DNA from 2 places in the Janthinobacterium tructae genome. Region 1 is predicted to be linked to the other one. Evidence: predicted binding sites of a transcription regulator. Region 1 holds the regulator's gene; the other holds the start of a gene.
The links. Region 1 encodes sigma-54, which starts transcription at its own class of promoters, with help from an activator protein. Its sites were predicted from a motif close to TGGCANGNAANCTGCTTT; they were not measured.

Region 1 (7,131 bases):
CCGTTGAGAAAGAAGCCTGTCCGCTGAACCTGGCGCCGACGGCCAGCACCACCGTCACCCTGGCTCTGGGCGACGCGATCGCCGTGGCCTTGCTCGACTTGCGCGGCTTCAAGGAAGAAGATTTCGCCCGCTCGCACCCGGGTGGCGCCCTGGGCCGCCGCCTGCTCACGCATGTGCATGACGTCATGCGCAGCGGCGAACGTGTACCGAAGGTGCCCGTGGACGCTTCCTTGCTGCAGGCGCTGGAAGAAATGACGAAGAAGGGCATGGGCATGACGGCCGTCGTCGATGCGGATGAGCGCCCCGTGGGCGTGTTTACCGATGGCGACTTGCGCCGCATGTTCGAGCGCGTGCAGGATTTCACGCAAGTGGCGATCCGCGACGTCATGCATGCGCAGCCGCGCAGCATCGCGCCCGAACGCCTGGCCGTCGATGCCGTGGCCGTGATGGAGCAGTTCCGCATCAACCAGATGCTGGTCGTCGATGCCGACGGCAAGCTGGTGGGCGCGCTGCATATCCATGATCTGACGCAAGCGAAGGTGATCTGATGGATAGCGTAGCGGACAACCTGGCGCGCGCGGCCAAGGTCAAACTGATGATCTTTGACGTCGACGGCGTGCTCACCGACGGCAGCCTGCATTTCGGCCCCGATGGCGAGATGATGAAAACGTTTAATGTGTATGATGGCCTGGGCATCAAGCTGCTGCAGGAATCGGGCGTGCAGACGGCCATCATCAGCGCGCGCCGCTCGGCCATCACGGCGCGCCGCGCGCAAGACCTGGGCATTACCCATGTGCACCAGGGCGGTCACGACAAGCTGACGCCGTTTCGCGAACTGCTGGCGCTGACGGGCTTGACGGAAGAGCAATGCGGCTATATCGGCGACGATGTCATCGATGCGCCCATCCTGCGCCGCGTGGGCTTTGCCGTCAGCGTGCCGGGCGGGCGTCCGGAAGCGCTGGACCTGGCGCACCATGTGACGCAGGCCGGCGGCGGCCGTGGCGCGGTGCGCGAGATCTGCGAATTCCTGCTGCGCGCTCAGGATAACTATGCGCGCGTCATGGCGCCATTCCTGGAGTGAGGCGCATCGCCTTGCCGCCAGTCAGATTTGAAAGAGTGAAATCCTATGCGTAAGCCAGGAGGCGCCCATCGCTGGCGCATGATTTTTACCGTGCTGGGGGCCGTCGTCTTTGCGCTGGGCAGCTTTTGGCTGCTGGAAGTGATGAACAAGAATGCCCAGGACATCACGGCCAGCAAGCATCTGGATGAGCCAGACTATTTCATCACCAATTTCAGCCTGGTGCGCATGGACTTGACGGGTAAACCCAGCTATATCGTATCGGGCACCAAGCTCACGCATTATCCGCTCGACGATTCATCCGATATCGACCAGCCTTTCGTGCGCAAGCTTACGCCTGGCATGCCGCCGATGAACATGAATGCGGAACTGGCGCATATCGACCAGGACAATACCCGGTTGCAACTGCACCGCAAGGTCGTGATCGACCGCGTGGCCAGTCCGAAGGCGCAGAACCTGACAGTCAAGACGGAAGCGCTGACGGTATTCCCGGATGAAGAAAGAATGGAAACGGACGTGCCTGTCGATATCCTGACGGGCGCCTCGCGCATCAATGGCATCGGCATGAAGGCCAATAACGCCACTGGCGTGGTGGAAGTGCAGAATGCGCTGCGCATGGTCCTCCCGCCGAAACCGCGCCCGGCTGCGGCGGCAAAATGACAGAATGAAACAAGGAAACCATACTATGAAGAATATCTTGCTGTTGACCGTATTTTCTCTGGCCATGATGGGCGTGGCGCATGCCGAGAAGGCCGATTCCGAGAAGGAAGCCGTCATCACGGCACGTAGCGGCCACGTCGATGACGTCAAGCAGGTACGCACGCTGACGGGCGACGTCGTGCTGGTGAAAGGGACTCTGACCATGAAGGCGGGCCGGGCCCTGATCACGGAAGACCCGCAAGGCTACCAGTTCATCACCTTCTGGGCCGATCCCGGCAAGCTGGCCACCTTCCGCCAGAAGCGCGATGGCGCGGGCGACCTGTGGGTGGAAGGCGAGGCGGAGCGCGTGGAATACGATAACAAGACGGAAGTGGTGAAACTGTTTTCCAAGGCCAAGCTGACGCGCCTGGAAGGCACGAAAGTGACCGACGTGGCCAACGGTGCCTTCATCTCGTATGACAGCCGCAAGGAAGTATTCAAAATGGAAAATTCCGACAGCGGCACCAGCACGCCCGATGGCGGCAGCGTGCGCATGGTGATCCAGCCGAAGCCCAAGGCGCCGGCCACGCCCGCACCAGGAAAGAACTAATGGACAATACACGTTGCGGCAGCACCCTGATCGTTCGCGGGCTGCAAAAAACCTATGGCAAGCGGCAAGTCGTGCATGATGTCTCGCTGCAAGTCGAATGCGGCGAAGTGGTGGGATTGCTGGGCCCGAACGGCGCCGGCAAGACCACCTCGTTCTACATGATCGTCGGCCTGGTGCCGTCGGACGGCGGCACCATCGATATCAGCGGCGTGGACATTTCCCGCCTGCCGATCCACCGCCGCGCGCAGATGGGCCTGTCGTATCTGCCGCAGGAAGCGTCCGTCTTCCGCAAGCTGACGGTGGAAGACAATATCCGCGCCGTGCTGGAAATCCAGACCGTCGAAGGCCGTCCCCTGAAGAAGGCCGAGATCGAGGAGCGCCTGGATAAATTGCTGGCCGACTTGCAAATTGAAAAGTTGCGCGAGAACCAGGCGCTGTCGCTGTCGGGCGGCGAGCGCCGCCGTGTGGAAATCGCCCGCGCGCTGGCGACCGACCCGCGTTTCGTGCTGCTCGACGAACCGTTCGCCGGTGTCGACCCGATCGCCGTGATCGAGATCCAGCGCATCGTGCGCTTCTTGAAGGAGCGCAATATCGGCGTGCTGATCACCGACCATAATGTGCGCGAGACGCTGGGTATCTGCGACCGTGCCTACATCATCAACCAGGGCTCGGTGCTGGCGTCGGGACGCCCCGACGACATCATCGCGAACGAGTCGGTACGCCGGGTCTACCTGGGCGAACACTTCCGCATGTGAGCCAATGAAACAATCATTGCAGCTGCGCACTTCGCAGCACCTGGCACTGACGCCGCAGTTGCAGCAATCGATACGCCTGTTGCAATTGTCTACCCTGGAATTGCACCAGGAACTAGAGCAACTGCTGACGGACAATCCCTTGCTCGAGCGCCTCGACGATCCGCTCGATCATTCGCTGCGCCTGCTGTCCGACGGGGCCCTGAGTTCCACGGCCGCGCCGGCCGAAGCGCCGCCCCAGCCGCCAGGCCAGGATGCGCCTGCGGCGCCGGCCGAAGCAGAAGCCTTTGATGGCGAGGCGGGCGACGGCCCGGCCGCCGCGGACGGCGGCGACAGCGACTGGAGCGAGGCGAGCCGGGGCAAGGCGCCCGACGACGAAGATTCCCGTCCGCAATTGGAAGCCCATCACTGCACCCTGCGCGAGCACCTGATGGAGCAGATGCGCGTGACGGTGCTCGAGTTGCGCGACCGCGCGCTGGTCGAGCTGATCATCGACGCGCTCGACGACAATGGCTACCTGGAAGAGTCACTCGACGACATCCTGGCGCGCCTGCCGGAAGAGCTGGAAATCGACGCCGACGAGATGCGCACGGCCTTGTCCCTGTTGCAAAGTTTCGATCCGCCCGGCGTGGGTGCGCGCAATGCATCCGAATGCCTGGCGCTGCAAATCAAGCGTTTGCCGCACGTCGCCATGGTGACGCGGCGCATGGCCCTCGTCATCGTGGAAAAGCACCTGGCCTGGTTTGCCCAGCGCGATTTCAACAAGCTGAAAAAAGCCCTCGATTGCGACGAGGAAGACTTGCGCGAAGCGCAGACGGTGATTCGCCAGTGCAATCCGCATCCGGGCGCCGTGTTCGCCTCGGACGTGTCCGATTACGTGGTGCCCGACGTCGTCGTCAAGCGCGCGCGCAATGGCTGGCAAGTCACCCTGAACAACGACGTCATGCCGCGCCTGCGCGTCAACGCCATGTACGCCAACTTGCTCAAGCAGGGCAAGGGCGAGGGCGCCATGGGCGCACAGTTGCAGGAAGCCAAGTGGCTGATCAAGAATATGCGCCAGCGCTTTGACACGATCCTGCGCGTGGCGCAAGCGATAGTAGAAAGACAAAAGAACTTTTTCTCGCATGGGGCCGTTGCCATGCGCCCCCTTGTGCTCCGTGAAATAGCTGATACACTGGGTTTACACGAGAGTACTATCTCGCGGGTAACAACTCAAAAGTACATGCTGACCCCGCACGGCATGTTCGAGTTGAAATATTTCTTTGGTAGCCACGTCGCCACCGAAGCGGGGGGCGAAGCATCATCGACGGCGATACGGGCATTGATCGTGCAACTGACAGGAGCAGAAGACCCTAAAAATCCTTTATCCGACAGTAAGATTGCGGACATGCTGGGGGAACAAGGCATGGTGATTGCGCGACGTACTGTTGCCAAATACCGGGAAGCGTTGAAAATTCCGCCAGTGAGCCTGCGTAAGTGTTTGTAAGTTTTTTTCGGTTCCTCTGCGGGCCGGATAGGATGGACCGCACGAACCCGATCATCTTTAGGAGTGTGTATGAATCTCACCATCAGCGGACATCATCTCGAAGTGACACCAGCCATCCGTGAATACGTACAAACGAAGCTGGAGCGCGTGAAACGTCATTTCGATCAAGTTATCGATATCGCCGTGATTCTGACCGTGGATAACCTCAAAGAGAAAGAAAAACGTCAAAAGGCCGAAGTCAACCTGCGTCTGAGTGGCAAAACTGTCTATGTGGAAAGCCTGGCGCATGACCTGTATGCCGCAATCGATATCCTGATCGACAAGCTGGACAGGCAAGTGATGAAATACAAAACCAAAGTGCAAGGGCACGGTAAAGAGGCGATCAAGCATCTGCCAGACAACTCCGAGGAAGACGCCGTCGTCGCCGTTTAAGGCCACCCGCTTCCAGCAGTTGTGATCAACTAAGGGCGCACATCTTGCGCCCTTTTTTGCGCCCGTACCTGTCGAACGCAATGTTCCCCATGCAGGCGCTAGAATGTTTGCACTTTCACTTCTTTCTGCCTGCCATGAGCGACTTCGTCCAGACCTCCATCCGCAACCGTACCGGGCACATCGTGCTCGACCGTCCGAAAGCCTTCAATTCCCTGTCGCTGGAGATGGTGCGCGCCCTGAGTGCCGTCTTGCTGGCCTGGCGCGACGATCCGCAGGTGGACGCCGTCGTGATCCGTTCCAGCAGCGAAAAAGCCCTGTGCGCCGGTGGCGACATCCGTTTCTTTTACGATGCGGGCCTGGCTACGCCGCAAGGCGGCAGTGCGTTGCTGGAAGATTTCTTTACGGAAGAATACGCCTTAAATCATGTGATTCATTTCTACCCGAAACCGTATATCGCCGTGATGGATGGCGTGGTCATGGGCGGCGGCATGGGCGTGGCGCAAGCCGGGCCCGGCAACCGCCTGCGCATCGTCACGGGCCGCACGCGCATGGCCATGCCGGAAGTCAATATCGGCTTGTTCCCGGACGTGGGCGGCAGTTATTTCCTGTCCCGCCTGGCCGGCCGGCTGGGCCTGTACCTGGGCTTGACGGGCTTGACGATCAACGCGGCCGATGCCCTGTACACGGGCCTGGCCGATGTCTACCTGCCCGAGGCGCAGATGGGGGCGCTGCTGGCCCTGTTCGACTCGACGCCGGGCGAGGCCTTGCCGGTGGCCATCAAGGCGCTGGCCGCGCCGTTTCAGGCCGAGGCGGGGGCTTCTCCTTTGGCCACCGCGCGCACGGCGCTGGACCGCCACTTCGGCGCCCCTTCCGTGGCTGCCATCATGGCCTCGCTGGCGCAGGACGACAGCGCGTTCGCGGGCAAGGCCCTGGCGGCCATGCGCCTGCGTTCTCCCTTGATGATGTCGGTGACCCTGGAATTACTGCAACGCGGTGCCCATCTGGGCGTGGCCGATTGCCTGCGCCTGGAGCGCAGCGTGGTGCGCCACAATTTCGCGCATGGCGAAGTGCTCGAAGGCGTGCGCGCGCTGGTGATCGACAAGGACAATGCGCCACGCTGGAACCCTGCCAGCCTGGACGAGGTCGATGCAGCCATGGTGGCGCGTTTCTTTGCGCCCGTCTGGCCGGCGTCAGCGCATCCGCTGCGCCACCTCGATTAATTAGCTGCGCTCGCGGTGGCGCAAGACCACGCGCTCGTTGGGGCCGAAGTATTGCGCCAGCCGTTCCGCCATGTACACGGAGCGGTGCTGGCCGCCCGTGCAACCGAGCGCCACCGTCAGGTAGCTGCGGTTGTCGGATTTGAATGACGGCAACCACTTCTCGATGAAGGCGCGGATGTCGGCCAGCAGCTCCAGCGCGCTCGGTTGCGCGTCGAGGAAGGCGATCACGGGCGCATCGCGTCCGTCGAGCGGACGCAGCGCCAGGTCGTAATAGGGATTCGGCAAGGCCCGCACATCGAAGACGAAATCGGCGTCCAGCGGCACGCCCAGTTTGAAGGCGAACGATTCGAAGAACAGGGTCAGCGGCGCGCGTTCGGAGGCGACGATATCCTTGATCCAGGCGCGCAATTTATTGGCGCTCAGTTCCGAGGTATCGATCACATGGCCCAGCTGTTCGATGGTCGACAGGCGCTCGCGTTCTTCCGAGATGCATTCGATCAGGGTGCGGCGGCTGGCGGGGTTCTGGTTCGGACGCAATTCGTGCGACAGCGGATGGCTGCGCCGCGTTTCCGAGAAGCGCGCCACCAGCGAATGCGTGGTGGCCGTGAGGAACATCACCTTGACGTCATGCCCCTGGTCGCGCAGCAGGGCCACATTGTGCGGCAGGCTGGCCAGCGACTCGGCGCTGCGCGCATCGACGGCGACGGCCAGTTGCGGTGTGCCTTCGTCGAGCAAGGTTTGCACCAGGCTGGGCAGCAAGGCCGGTGGCAGGTTGTCGACACAATAGTAGCCGGTATCTTCCAGCACATTGAGCGCGACGGATTTACCGGAGCCGGATATTCCGGTGATAAGGACGATATGCATACGCCGATCATACAATAAAGATTGGCACTGCGCTCCCGAGGCAATGATCT
Region 2 (7,131 bases), 220 kb from region 1:
TGGTCCGTTATCCGGATCGGGGACAGTGCATGGTAGGCAGTTTGACTGGGGCGGTCTCCTCCTAAAGTGTAACGGAGGAGTTCGAAGGTACGCTAGATACGGTCGGACATCGTGTTGATAGTGCAATGGCATAAGCGTGCTTAACTGCGAGACTGACAAGTCGAGCAGGTACGAAAGTAGGACATAGTGATCCGGTGGTTCTGTATGGAAGGGCCATCGCTCAACGGATAAAAGGTACTCTGGGGATAACAGGCTGATTCCTCCCAAGAGTTCATATCGACGGGGGAGTTTGGCACCTCGATGTCGGCTCATCACATCCTGGGGCTGTAGCCGGTCCCAAGGGTATGGCTGTTCGCCATTTAAAGTGGTACGTGAGCTGGGTTTAAAACGTCGTGAGACAGTTTGGTCCCTATCTGCCGTGGGCGTTGGAAATTTGAAGGGGGCTGCTCCTAGTACGAGAGGACCGGAGTGGACGTATCTCTGGTGTACCGGTTGTCACGCCAGTGGCATTGCCGGGTAGCTAAATACGGAAGAGATAACCGCTGAAAGCATCTAAGCGGGAAACTTGCCTTGAGATGAGATTTCCCAGAGCCTTGAGCTCTTTAAAGGGTCGTTCGAGACCAGGACGTTGATAGGCTGGGTGTGGAAGTGCAGTAATGCATTAAGCTAACCAGTACTAATTGCCCGTACGGCTTGTCCCTATAACCTTAGCAGGTACAGAGGATAAGACGGTACAACGTTGCGTGTTTGTTGATACTACTATTCATTACCCAATCTTTGCTTCTTCCAGATTCAGGCTTTGTCGCTCAACTGAGGACAAATGCCAGTACAAGTTATGCCTGATGACCATAGCAAGTTGGTCCCACCCCTTCCCATCCCGAACAGGACCGTGAAACAACTTTGCGCCGATGATAGTGCTGCAACCAGTGTGAAAGTAGGTTATCGTCAGGCTTGTTATTCGCAGTAGAGAAAAACCCGACCAGCAATGGCCGGGTTTTTTTTCGTCTGGTGCTTTTTCGCTATAAAAAGCCACTTTTGGCCCCATTCCCAGATAAATTCGTATATAATTCGCCTCCTCAGATCAGATGGTTTGCTGCCCCGTTGGGAGCAGGCTGTTGAAAAAGTTATGCCTGATGACCATAGCAAGTTGGTCCCACCCCTTCCCATCCCGAACAGGACCGTGAAACAACTTTGCGCCGATGATAGTGCTGCAACCAGTGTGAAAGTAGGTTATCGTCAGGCTTGTTATATAAAAAAACCCCGCTAGGTGCGGGGTTTTTTTTCGTCTGCAGCGTTCATGGGATCAGATGCCCCAGGTAATGCTTTCACCTTCTGCCTTGGCCGAGCGCAGCATCTCCATCAAGGGATAGGCGCGCTGCGAAAAATGCACTTTTTGCGCGCGCGCATGGGCGCCCGATTCGCCATCTTCCAGCGTTTCCGGCGTATGGGTATCGTGCTCGATGTCATTTTCCGGATGCAATTTGCTTTCCGCGACTTCTTTTTCCAGCAAGGCCAGGGCATCTCCTGCTTCCGTTGGCGTAATGACGCCGCGCGTGGGATTCTTGTGCAGGATGTCGAGGATACGCTGGGCATGCTCCTGGTACATCAGTACTTCAGGGGAGGATTTGGATTTGAATGAGATCAACATAAGCGCTTTCTGAAACTTGTTGTTAGTGTCGAAACAATATCACGACTTGAAACATCGCACAGGCCGTCCGATTGCCCGGATTGCACATTTGCAAGCCGGATATCGCCATCTGTTGGACAGCGCACGTATTTACAAGAGCTTGCTGACCGTGAAAACATCCGTTTAAGCGATCACTAAGTCTCAATCCAGTTTCACTGAGTCCATGAAGGTGTCGATGGTGTCACGCGACAGCTTGCGCTCTTCACCGAGAATGATGATCTGGAAGATGTGCTTGTCCTGTGCCACAAAACGGCCGACCAGCAGGACAGGCTTGCCTTGCTGCGTGCCGCTGGCCTCGATGCTGAGCGAACTGCGCTGATGTATTCCGGCAGCAGTGCTGCTGGCTGCCGATGCGGACTTTTCGCTGCGTACAGTGCCGTTGATATTTTTCAACAGGGCGGTCTGCATGGCGGGCAGGGCCGCTTGCGCCTGTTCTGCGTTGTCGAGCACGGCACTGCCGATGGCGAAGGTATTGCCATCAACCTCGCTCGCCGTCATGGTCAGGCTGACTTTCTTGCCATCGAGATCGATCTCGCGCGTCAGCACGGCCGGCTTGCCTGGAAACAGGGCCGTGAACTGAGCGTCGGGGCTGCGATAGTCGCGCCAGTCGAATTTCGGACTGCAGGCGGACAGGACGCTGGCGGCCGCGAGCGTAGCCAGCAAGAGAGCAAGTGATGGTTTTTTCATCAGCAGATGGTAGCAGTGCCGCCAGTCACGCGCAATCGCGTATGTGTGGCGTTCATTGCTCTCCTTACATTTCACGCAGTACGCGCCGGTACTGGATCGCTTCGGCGACATGCGGCTGCGTGATCGTGGGGCTGCTTGCCAGGTCGGCGATGCTGCGCGCCACGCGCAGTACCCGGTGGTAGGTGCGTGCCGACCAGTGCAGGCGCGCCATGGCGCCATGCAACAACTGTTCGCCATGTGGCTCCAGGCGACAATGCTGTTCGATTTCCGTGCTGCTCAGGCGCTGGTTCGCTTTCCCCTGGCGTGCCAGCTGCAGGGCGAAGGCTGCCGCTACCCGCGTGGCGATGGATTGCGTGCTTTCGCCGGCGCCTGCGTGCCGCCCCAGCGCCGCCGCTGGCATGGCGGCAACTTCGATTTGCAGGTCGATACGGTCGAGCAGCGGGCCGGACAGGCGACTGCGATAGCGCAGCACGGCGTCCGGCGTGCAGCGGCAACGGCCGGAAGCATGCCCCAGGTAGCCGCACGGGCAGGGATTCATGGCGGCGATCAACTGAAAGCGGGCAGGAAACTCGGCCTGGCGGGCCGCACGCGAAATGCTGATGACGCCCGATTCCATGGGTTGGCGCAAGACATCGAGGACCCGGCGCTGGAATTCGGCGATTTCATCGAGAAACAACACACCGCAGTGTGCCAGCGAGATTTCTCCCGGGCGCGGCAGGTTGCCGCCGCCCACCGGGGCCACGCCGGACGCCGTCTGGTGCGGGGCACGATAGGGACGGCGTTTCCAGTGTTCCACCTTGAAGTGGCCGCCCAGCGAATGTACGGCGGCCGATTCCAGTGCCTCTGCATCGCTCATGGGCGGCAGCACGCCGGGAAACCGGCTGGCCAGCATGGTCTTGCCCGCACCCGGCGGTCCCACCATCAGCACGTTGTGGCCGCCCGCGGCCGCCACTTCCAGTGCGCGTCGCGCCTGCTGCTGGCCCTGTACATCGGCAAAGTCGGGATACGCAAAAACCTGCGCTGCCAGCACGGGTTGATGGCGTTGCAGGGCCATCTGGCTGGCGGGCGCGGCAAAATGCGCGCAGACCTCGAGCAGGCTGTGGGCGGGATAGATGCAGGCATCGCTGACCAGCGCCGCCTCGTCCGCGTTCGCTTGCGGCAGGATGAAGGCGCGTGGTGTGCCCGATTGGCTGCGCTGCATGGCAAAAGTCATGGCCAGCGCACCGCGGATGGGGCGTAGCTGGCCCGACAGTGACAGTTCGCCCGCGAATTCGTAGTGGTGTAGTTGGTTGCCCGGCAATTGGCCGGAGGCGGCCAGGATGCCCAGCGCAATGGGCAAGTCGAAGCGGCCCGATTCCTTGGGCAGGTCCGCAGGCGCCAGATTGGCTGTGATGCGCCGCGCCGGCATTTCAAAGCCGCAGTTTTGCAGCGCAGCGCGGACGCGGTCGCGCGATTCCTTCACTTCCGTATCCGGCAGGCCGACTATCGTAAACGAGGGCAAGCCATTGGCAAGGTGGACTTCGACACTTACCTCGGGTGCCTCCATGCCGGCCAGGGCGCGGCTTTTCAGGACGGCCAGACTCATCAGACTCCCCTGTGGCGCGAGCGCGGTCAGGATCAGTCTAGCGCTTGAAGCGCTGTCAGGCTTGAGATATGCCAGCAAGGCGGCGTATAACGCGACCTTGCTGGCGGTACGTTATGCCTTTGGGTCGTTCAGGCGCGTTTCCAGTTCGATCAGGCGCAATTCCAGTGCATCGAGCTTGGCGCGGGTCTTGGCCAGCACTTGCGCCTGGATATCGAATTCCTCGCGCGTGACGAGATCGAGACGGGCGAAGCCCTGGGTCATCATCGATTTCACGTTTTTCTCGATATCCTTGGCCGGCGAGTTCTCGATGGCCTGGTGAATCTTGCCTTGCAAGTCGTTAAAGAAGGTATTCATGTCCATGGTCAGTCCTTTTATGGTGCGGCATGTGCATCGCACCATTGCGGTGCACAGCGGTGTTAATCTGGTGCGGAAATGGGTAAATCCACAACGCTTCAGCAGCCCATTTCCGCATGCCCAATGGCTTGCAGGGTATGTATGGACGGAAATGCACCTGTCAAGGTGGCAAGAGAGCTGGCACGTATTCTGCTAAAGAAGGTATGAACGCTTTGTGATCTCCAGCCAAGATTTTAAACCTCAACCGCTTTAAAAGTTCAATAAAAGGAAATCGCCATGAAGAATCTCTCCAAGAACATGACTTTAGTAGCAGCGTTGACGCTGGCCATGACCGCCGTGTGCGGTAGCGCCATGGCCCAGGATGCAGTGGCAGCGCCTGCCGCGGCCGAAGCCGTACCTGATAACGTGGTGAGCTACAACGTGGCATTGACCACCGACTACCGCTACCGTGGCGTGTCGCAAAGCCGTCTTGACCCAGCCATCAGCGGTGGTGCCGACTATACCCACAATCCGACGGGCCTGTATGTGGGCACCTGGTTGTCGAGCATCAAATGGATCAAGGATGGCGGCGGCGATACCAATCTGGAATGGGATATCTACGGCGGCAAGCGGGGCGAGATCAGCAAGGATTTTACCTATGATGTGGGCGGCCTGTACTATTTCTATCCCTCGAATGGGCTGAGCACCAATGCCAACACTTTCGAGTTGTACGGCCAGCTTGGCTACGGCCCTGCCTATATCAAGTACTCGCACTCGACGACCAATCTGTTTGGTGTCGCCGACAGCAAGAACAGCGGCTACCTCGATGTGGGTGCGAATATCGATATGTACGAAGGTTATCTGCTGAACCTGCATGTGGGCCGCCAGAAGGTCGCGCACAACGATTCCCTCAGCTACACCGATTACAAGCTCGGTGTCACCAAGGATTTCGGCATGGCAACCGTTGCCCTGGCCTACGTCAAAGCCAATATCACGTCGCTGGCACCGAATGGCAAGAACCTGGCGAAATCCGGTCTCGTGCTGACCGTGTCCAAAACCTTTTAAGCGAGACTGCCATGAAAATGATTACCGCAATCATTAAACCATTCAAACTGGACGAAGTGCGTGAAGCCTTGTCGGCTATCAATGTGCAAGGCATTACCGTCACCGAAGTGAAAGGGTTCGGCCGCCAGAAAGGTCACACGGAACTCTACCGTGGGGCTGAGTATGTCGTCGATTTCTTGCCGAAGACCAAGATTGAAGCGGCCGTCGATGACGCCATTGTCGACCAGGCCATCGAAGCGATCGAAGGTGCCGCGCGTACCGGTAAAATTGGTGATGGCAAGATTTTCGTCTACAACCTGGAACAGGTCATCCGTATCCGTACCGGTGAAACCGGCAACGAAGCGCTCTAAGGGGAATATTGATGCATAAAAATATAACAAAATTGCTCGCCGGGATAGCCTGCCTGTGTGCGTTTGGCATCGCCACGCCAAGCTTTGCCGATGCGCCCGCCAAGACGGAGGCGGCCACGACCACGGCCGTCGCCGCCCCCGCCGTGACGCCGGTGCCTGACGCCGCGCCCGCTGCCGCCGCTCCGGCCCCGGCCGCTGCTGCGCCAGTCGCCGCGCCCGTCGCCAACAAGGGCGATACCAGCTTCATGATGATCAGCACCTTGCTGGTGATCTTGATGACCATCCCCGGCCTGGCCCTGTTCTACGGCGGCCTGGTGCGTTCGAAGAACATGCTGTCGGTGCTGATGCAGGTGTTCATGGTGTTCGCGCTGGTCATCGTGCTGTGGTGCATCTACGGCTACTCGATCGCCTTCACGGAAAAAACCGCCTTCTTCGGTGGCTTCGACCGCCTGTTCCTGAACGGTATCTGGGATCCGGCCAAGGGCACGTTTGCCGCCGCCGCCACCTTCAGCAAGGGTGTCGTCATTCCCGAGTTCGTCTTCGTGGCATTCCAGGGCACGTTTGCCGCCATCACCTGCGCGCTGATCGTCGGCGCCTTTGCCGAGCGCGCCAAGTTTGCCGCCGTGCTGGCCTTCGTCGTGCTGTGGTTCACGTTCGCCTACCTGCCAGCGGCCCACATGGTGTGGTTCTGGACCGGTCCTGACCTGATCACCAACGCCGCCACCTCGGCCAGCGAAGCCCTGAAGGCTGGCTGGATCTGGCAAAAAGGCGCGCTGGACTTCGCCGGCGGCACCGTGGTGCACATCAACGCCGCCGTTGCCGGCCTGGTAGGCGCCGTCATGATCGGCAAGCGCGTCGGCTACGGCCGCGAATCGATGGCGCCGCACTCGCTGACGATGACCATGATCGGTGCCTCGCTGCTGTGGGTGGGCTGGTTCGGTTTCAATGCCGGTTCCTCGCTGGAAGCGGGCGATGTGGCGGCATTGGCTTTCGTCAACACCTTGCTGGCCACTGCCGCCGCCACCCTGTCGTGGGTATTTGGCGAGTGGATCAGCAAAGGCAAGCCATCCATGCTCGGTGGCGCGTCCGGCGCCGTGGCCGGCCTGGTGGCGATCACCCCGGCAGCCGGCTTTGTCGGCCCGATGGGCGGCCTGGTCATCGGCTTGCTGGCCGGTGTCATCTGCCTGTGGGGTGTGAATGGCCTGAAACGCCTGATCGGCGCCGATGATTCGCTCGACGTGTTCGGCGTGCATGGCGTGGGCGGCATCCTGGGTGCCTTGCTGACGGGTGTGTTTGCTGCACCACAACTGGGCGGTCAAGGCATCTTCGACTATGTCACCAACAAGATGTCGGCGGATCCGTACTCGATCGGCCATCAGGTGTGGGTGCAGGCGCAAGCGGTCGGCACCACCATCATCTGGTCG

Region 2: FJQ89_RS21655 (TorF family putative porin) is a predicted target of sigma-54. The motif match lies at 4,492-4,509, and genes of this name have one in related genera.

The regions. Positions count from the first base shown of each region.
Region 1 is NZ_CP041185.1:4,706,733-4,713,863, forward strand. It holds gene FJQ89_RS20640 (KpsF/GutQ family sugar-phosphate isomerase) at 1-548, shown strand, start outside; gene FJQ89_RS20645 (KdsC family phosphatase) at 548-1,081, shown strand; gene lptC (LPS export ABC transporter periplasmic protein LptC) at 1,127-1,738, shown strand; gene lptA (lipopolysaccharide transport periplasmic protein LptA) at 1,764-2,327, shown strand; gene lptB (LPS export ABC transporter ATP-binding protein) at 2,327-3,082, shown strand; gene FJQ89_RS20665 (RNA polymerase factor sigma-54) at 3,087-4,565, shown strand; gene hpf (ribosome hibernation-promoting factor, HPF/YfiA family) at 4,635-4,997, shown strand; gene FJQ89_RS20675 (enoyl-CoA hydratase/isomerase family protein) at 5,132-6,217, shown strand; gene rapZ (RNase adapter RapZ) at 6,218-7,081, opposite strand.
Region 2 is NZ_CP041185.1:4,927,583-4,934,713, forward strand. It holds rRNA gene FJQ89_RS21620 (23S ribosomal RNA) at 1-701, shown strand, start outside; rRNA gene rrf (5S ribosomal RNA) at 839-951, shown strand; rRNA gene rrf (5S ribosomal RNA) at 1,130-1,242, shown strand; gene FJQ89_RS21635 (DUF1840 domain-containing protein) at 1,304-1,648, opposite strand; gene FJQ89_RS21640 (hypothetical protein) at 1,829-2,374, opposite strand; gene FJQ89_RS21645 (YifB family Mg chelatase-like AAA ATPase) at 2,439-3,959, opposite strand; gene FJQ89_RS21650 (accessory factor UbiK family protein) at 4,071-4,319, opposite strand; gene FJQ89_RS21655 (TorF family putative porin) at 4,590-5,357, shown strand; gene FJQ89_RS21660 (P-II family nitrogen regulator) at 5,369-5,707, shown strand; gene FJQ89_RS21665 (ammonium transporter) at 5,719-7,131, shown strand, end outside.